Regions from separate parts of the Mesorhizobium sp. WSM4844 genome, predicted to be linked through region 2. Evidence: riboswitches for the same ligand, from Rfam matches in the RefSeq annotation. Region 2 holds a riboswitch; the other holds the start of a gene.
What was found. A riboswitch is a leader RNA that binds a small molecule or an ion and turns the genes downstream of it on or off. The one in region 2 is predicted to bind S-adenosylmethionine.
Positions count from the first base shown of each region.

Region 1: linked by a shared signal. The riboswitch ahead of metX (homoserine O-acetyltransferase MetX) and the one ahead of AC0L2A_RS21285 (O-succinylhomoserine sulfhydrylase) in region 2 are both predicted to bind S-adenosylmethionine.

Region 1 is NZ_JBVVQB010000031.1:49,372-52,777, reverse strand. Features, by position in the region: gene AC0L2A_RS22495 (DUF1194 domain-containing protein) at 1-15, shown strand, start outside; gene metW (methionine biosynthesis protein MetW) at 87-701, opposite strand; gene metX (homoserine O-acetyltransferase MetX) at 817-1,986, opposite strand; SAM riboswitch at 2,107-2,184, opposite strand; gene hisC (histidinol-phosphate transaminase) at 2,357-3,406, shown strand, end outside.
Region 2 is NZ_JBVVQB010000028.1:43,902-47,307, forward strand. Features, by position in the region: gene AC0L2A_RS21280 (glycosyltransferase) at 1-334, shown strand, start outside; gene AC0L2A_RS21285 (O-succinylhomoserine sulfhydrylase) at 381-1,571, opposite strand; SAM riboswitch at 1,645-1,722, opposite strand; gene AC0L2A_RS21290 (2'-deoxycytidine 5'-triphosphate deaminase) at 1,848-2,942, shown strand; gene AC0L2A_RS21295 (ABC transporter substrate-binding protein) at 3,036-3,406, shown strand, end outside.

The DNA.
Region 1 (3,406 bases), on a different contig from region 2:
GAACTTGATCGTTAGACCTCGACGAATGGCGATCAGTCCCAGATGTCTCCGGACTCGGGCCGGCTGGCCGAAGCGACGGGTCGCCGTTATCGCTTCAGCAGGAACACCGCCTGCTGGCCAAAGAAATTCCAGAACCACCATGGCATCGACAGGCCGATTTTCTGGCCATTGGCGTCGAGCGCGGTTGCCTTTTCCACCGTTGCGCCGAGCTCTTCGCAGAGATTGACGAAGTCGCGGATGGTGCAGAAATGGATGTTGGGCGTGTCGTACCAGGAATAGGGCAGGTCCTTGGTCACCGGCATCCGCCCTTCGACGAACAGCGAAAGGCGTACCCGCCAGTGGCCGAAATTGGGGAAGGAGACGATGGCGTGCTTGCCGATCCTGAGCAACTCGTCGAGCACCAGCTTCGGGTTGCGGGTCGCCTGCAAGGTCTGCGACAGGACGACGAAATCAAAACCCTTGTCGGGATAGAATTTGAGGTCCTTGTCGGCGTCGCCCTGGATGACGGACAGGCCGCGTGCCACGCATTCGTTGACGCCGCGCTGCGACAGTTCCATCCCACGGCCGTCGACCTGCTTCGTTGCCTGCAGCAATTCGAGCAGCAGGCCATCACCGGAGCCGACGTCCAGCACCCGCGACTGCGGCGGGATGAGATCGGCGACGACTTCGAGGTCGACGCGCTGGGCGTGGTTGACACTCATGATCGTGGCCTTTGACTGGCGCATGACCTTGATCCGAAAAGCCTGCAAACTTCAGGCGTCATGCGCTGCTGCCTGGCGCAAGATGCCGGTCCGGAAAGCCTGCAATTTTTCAGGGTCATGCGCTGAGCCCCCTAGCGCGGGCCGCCGACGCGATGAAGCCGTTGATGGCGGCGAACAGCTCCGGCTCGTCGAGCAGGAAGGCGTCGTGGCCGCGATCGGTCTCGATCTCGACGAAGGACACCGAGGCGCCGGCCGCGTTCAGCGCGTGAACGACCGAGCGGCTCTCCTCGGTCGGGAACAGCCAGTCGCTGGTGAAGGAGACCAGGCAGAAACGGGTCCTGGTGCCGGCAAAGGCGTCGGCCAGCCGGCCGCCATGATCGGCGGCGAGGTCGAAATAGTCCATCGCCCGGGTCATGTAGAGATAGGAGTTGGCGTCGAAGCGGTCTACGAAGGTCATGCCCTGATGGCGCAGATAGCTCTCAATCTGGAAGTCGGCGTCGAAACCGAAGGTGAGCGCTTCACGGTCCTGCAGGTTGCGGCCAAACTTCCGGTGCAGGGCCGCCTCCGACAGATAGGTGATGTGAGCGGCCATGCGCGCCACAGCCAGTCCCTTTTCCGGGCGCTTGCCCTGCTCGAAATACTTGCCGCCATGCCAGTCGGGATCGGCCATCACCGCTTGCCGGCCGACCTCATGGAAGGCGATGTTCTGCGAGGAATGGCGCGCGCCGGTGGCGATCGGCAGCGCTGAGAAAACGCGCTCCGGATAGCTCGACGCCCATTGCAGCACCTGCATGCCGCCCATCGAGCCGCCGAGCACCGAAAACAGTTTTTCGATGCCGAAATGGTCGACCAGCATCAACTGCGCCCGCACCATGTCGCGGATGGTGATGATCGGCAGGTCGAGCCCGTAGGACTTGCCGGAGACTGGATTGGTCGAGGCGGGGCCGGTCGAGCCGAGGCAGCCGCCGATGACGTTCGAGCAGATGACGAAGAAGCGGCTGGTGTCGATGATCTTGCCGGGGCCGATCAGCACTTCCCACCAGCCCGGCTTGCCGGTCACTGGATTGGTGCTGGCGACATGCTGGTCGCCGGTCAGTGCATGGCAGACGAGGATGGCGTTGGAGCGGGCGTCGTTGAGCGTGCCGTAAGTCTTGTAGGCGATCTGGAACGGTGACAGCAGCGTGCCGGCATCGAGCTTGAGCGGCTTGTCGGCATCGAAACGCAACACCGGGCTCGACGGCTCGACGGCCTCGTTGTTGGTCCTTTTCGTGCGCAGCGCGACCATCGCATCCTCTTACATTAACCCATCGTGTTTTCCGAAAGTCGATTGCGATTTTCGGGTCGATGCGACTGTCCGGCCGGCTGCGGACAACAAAAAAACCGGCATTGCCTTCGCAAAGCCGGTTACAAGATGCAAACGGCCCTTTAGCGAGTTGTTTAACGTGGCTGCAAGCCGACCGGCCAAATCACCACGGGATTTCGCCTTTCTTTAGGACCGGCGCGCCTCGGCGTCAACGGCCAGTCACGCACCGATCATTGCCGCCTCTCGACATTCCAGGCCACGACTTGTATTTCCGCGGCGGCTTCCAGTGTGGCGGATCCGAAATTCGCATCGCGTTGGAGCAGCGGAAGCGTTCTCGACGGATTTTTGCAATATGAACCAGGCATCGGATCAGGCACGTCCAACGCCCCGCCCGGGGATCATGGAGATCGAGGCCTATGTGCCGGGCAAAAGCACGGCGCCGGCCGGCGTTGCCAAGGTCCATAAATTGTCGTCGAACGAGAATCCGCTCGGCCCCTCGCCGAAGGCGATAGAAGCCGCGCGCGACGTTGCGGCCAAGCTCGACATATATCCCGACGGCACCGCCAGGCGCCTGCGGGAGGCGATCGCCGAGGTGCATGGCCTCAATCCGGCGAACATCGTCTGTTCCAACGGTTCCGACGAGATTCTGGGCCTGCTTGCGCAGACCTATCTCGCACCCGGCGACGAGGCTGTGATCACCGAACACGGCTTCATGGTCTACAAGATCTATATCCAGTCGGCAGGTGCTGTCCCGGTCTCGGTCAAGGAAACCAATGAGCGCGCCGACGTCGACGCGATCCTCGCTGCGGTGACGGCGCGTACCAGGATCATTTTCCTCGCCAATCCCAACAACCCGACCGGCACCTATTTGCCGTTCCAGGAGGTGCGCCGCCTGCATGCCAGCCTGCCTCGAAACGTGCTTCTGGTGCTTGATGCAGCCTATGCCGAATATGTCCGCCGCAACGACTATGAAGCCGGCGTCGAACTGGTGGCTGGCGCGGAAAACGTGGTCATGACCCGCACCTTCTCCAAGCTCGGCCTCGGCGGCGCGCGGATCGGCTGGATGTATGCACCGTTGCATGTCATCGATGCGATCAACCGGGTGCGGGGTCCCTTCAACGTCAACGCGACGGCGATCGAGGCCGGCATTGCCGCGATCCGCGACCGTGCCCATGTCGAGCGAAGCGTGGCGCATAACGAGACCTGGCTGACCTGGGTGAGCGAGGAGTTGACCAGGCTCGGACTGCGGGTGACGCCGAGCGTCGGCAATTTCGTCCTCATCCACTTTCCCGAAGACAAAAAACATTCGGCGGCAGCCGCGGACGATTACCTCTGTGCGCGCGGCTACATATTGCGGCGCGTTTCCGGCTACGGCTTCCCGAATGCGCTGCGCATGAGCATC
Region 2 (3,406 bases):
CACTTTCCCACTGTTTTTCGCGCCCGAGATCCTGATCGGAGCGGCACCGCCGCTGGTGCTTGCGCTGGTTGCGGCAGCAGGCGCCGGTTTCAGCCTGCCGGCTACCGCCATCGCCGTGCTGATAGTCGCCTATCTGCCGGAATGCGCTCTCGCCTCGGCCAAGGGCTGGCACCTGTCGCTGCGCATGATCCCGGCGATGGTTGCGCGCGACGTGATGCTTCCCGCCATCTGGGTGCGCGGCTGGCTCAGCGGTGCCGTCGACTGGCGCGGCAACACGATGACCATCCAAACCAGCGCCGTTGCGGAATTGGAAGAGACGCCGTCGCGCGCCTGACCCCGCCTGCTTTGCAGATCAGAGCGCAGCAGTTCGGCGCGTATCCCTAGCTCGCGGCTTTCAAGGCCTGCTCGATGTCTTCGAGCAGGTCGTCAATGTCCTCCAGTCCGACGGACAGCCTGAGCGTGCCTGGCCCGATGCCAAGTTCGGCCCGCGCCTCGTCGCTCAGATTCTTGTGTGTCGTCGTCGCCGGATGGGTGATCAGGCTCTTGGCGTCACCGAGATTGTTGGAGATCAGCACGACATCGAGCGCGTTCTGGAAGGCGAAGGCCGCCTGCTTGCCTCCCTTGACGTCGAGGCAGATCAGCGTCGAGCCGCCCGACATCTGCTTCTTGACGATCGCCGCCTGCGGGTGATCGGCGCGGCCGGGATAGATGACGCGGACAATTTCCGATCGCTCGGCGAGGAAGTCCGCGATCCGGCCGGCACTTTCCGTCTGCTGGCGCACGCGCAGCGGCAGCGTCTCCAGGCCCTTCAGCAGCGTCCAGGCATTGAAGGGCGAGAGGCTGGGACCGGTGTGGCGGAAGTAGTCGTGCAAATTCTCGTCGATCCACTTCTTGTCCGACAGGATGATGCCGCCGAGGCAGCGCCCCTGGCCGTCGATGTGCTTGGTCGCCGAATAGACGACGATATGGGCGCCGAGTTGCAACGGCTTCTGCTGCAAGGGCGTGGCAAAGACGTTGTCGACGATCAGCCGCGCGCCGATCGAATCGGCAAGCGAGGCTACGGCTGCGATGTCGACGACCTCCAGCGTTGGATTGGTCGGGCTTTCAAGGAAGAACAACTTGGTGTTGGGCCTGACCGCCTTTTCCCAATTGGCGATGTCGGTGCCGTCGACCAGCGTCGCCTCGATGCCGTATTTCGGCGCCAGCGTCTCGACCACCCAGCGACAGGAGCCGAACAGCGCGCGCGCCGCCACGATGTGGTCGCCGGCCCGGGCACTGCACAGCAACGCCGCCGTCACCGCCGCCATGCCGGATGCGGTGGCGCGGGCATCTTCGGCACCTTCCAGCGCACACATGCGCTTCTCGAACATGTCGACCGTCGGATTGGCATAGCGCGAATAGATGAAGCCCGGTTCCTCGCCCTTGAAGCGGGCTTCCGCCGCCTGCGCCGTGTCGTAGACATAGCCTTGCGTGAGATACATCGCCTCGGAGGTTTCGCCGAAGCCGGAACGCAGCGTTCCTGCATGCACGAGGGCGGTCTGAGGCTTCCAGTTGCGCGTTTTGCTCGTCATCACCTTGTTCCAAACACAAAAAATGGTCCAAACACAAAAAAACCGGCCGCGAAAGTCGCAACCGGTCGTACGGCCTTTCGGCCCGACGGTCCTTTAGCGACTTGTTTAACGTGGCTGCAAGCCGACCGGCCAAATCACCACGGGATAACGATCCTTTAGACCTGCACCGCGCTTGCGTCAATTGCCGGCATGATTAAGAGGTTTGTACCAGCGGGTTCCACGGCAAGAACCTGCGACAAGACGAGACCACGCCCGGCCTTCGAGCGGAGCCAGACTTTGCGGCAAACAGGCATTCTTCCGGATCAGGATATTTCCGCCCTGTACCAGTCGGGCGCGCTGAAGTCGCCGCGCGCGCTCGACGCCGACCAGGTCCAGCCGGCCAGCCTCGACCTCAGGCTTGGCGACAAGGCCTGGCGGGTGCGCGCCTCCTTCCTGCCCGGCCCCAACCACAGGGTTGCTGAAAAACTCGACCGCCTGAAGCTGCACGAAATCAATCTCACCGATGGTGCGGTGCTGGAGACGGGCTGCGTCTATATCGTGCCGCTGCTCGAGAGCCTGGCGCTTCCGGCAAACATTTCCGCCTCGGCCAACCCAAAAAGCTCGACCGGGCGGCTCGACATCTTCACCCGGGTGATGACCGATCGCGGCCACGAGTTCGACAAAATCGCTGCCGGCTACAACGGCCCGCTCTATCTCGAAGTCAGCCCGCGCACCTTTCCGATCGTCGTCCGCGCCGGCTCGCGGCTGTCGCAGATCCGGTTCCGCACCGGCAATGCGCTTTTGTCGGAAAGCGAGCTGCACGAATTGCACCGTGCCGAGACGCTCGTCGCCACCGAGCCGCCGAACATTTCCGGCGGCGGCATCGCACTGTCGATCGACCTCGATGGCGACAAGGACGGGCTGGTCGGCTACCGCGGCAAGCACCACACCGGCCTGGTCGATGTCGACAAGCGCGCCGCGCAGGATGTCGTCGATTTCTGGGACCCGCTCTACAAGAGCGGCGCCGGCGAACTGGTGCTCGATCCGGACGAATTTTATATCCTCGTCAGCCAGGAAGCGGTGCATGTGCCGCCGCTCTATGCCGCCGAGATGACGCCCTTCGATCCGCTGGTCGGCGAATTCCGCGTCCACTATGCCGGTTTCTTCGATCCGGGTTTCGGCCATTCGGCCTCGGGCGGCACCGGCAGCCGGGCCGTGCTCGAAGTGCGCAGCCACGAAGTGCCGTTCATCCTCGATCACGGCCAGATCGTCGGACGGCTGGTCTACGAGCACATGCTGAAGCGGCCGCAGGCGCTCTACGGCACAGATCTCGGCTCGAACTATCAGGCGCAGGGCCTGAAACTGTCCAAGCATTTTCGCGCCGCGCGCTGATCGCCCACTATGATCAGACCATGCTTGCCTGACCTTACGGGTCGTGCTTGGCTGTCTTAGCCGTCAATACGGTTGGAACAAGGGGAACAAAAAATGCAGATTTCAAGATGGATCGCATCGGCAGCAACAGCCGTCATGCTGGCGATGTCAGTCGGGTCGCTGTCGGCGCAAGCACAGGAAAAGTTGAAGATCGCCACTGAAGGCGCCTATCCGCCGTTCAACACCATCACCGCGGATGGCAAGCTCGTCGGCTTCGACATCGACATCACCAATGCGCTTTGCGCTCAGATGAAGGTCGAATGCGAACTTGTCACGCAGGACTGGGACGGCATGATCCCGGCGCTCCAGGCCAAAAAATTCGACGCCATCATCGCGTCCATGAGCATTACCGAGGAGCGCAAGAAGCAGGTCTCCTTCACCAACAAATACTATACGACGCCGCTTTCGCTGGTGGCCTTGAAGGA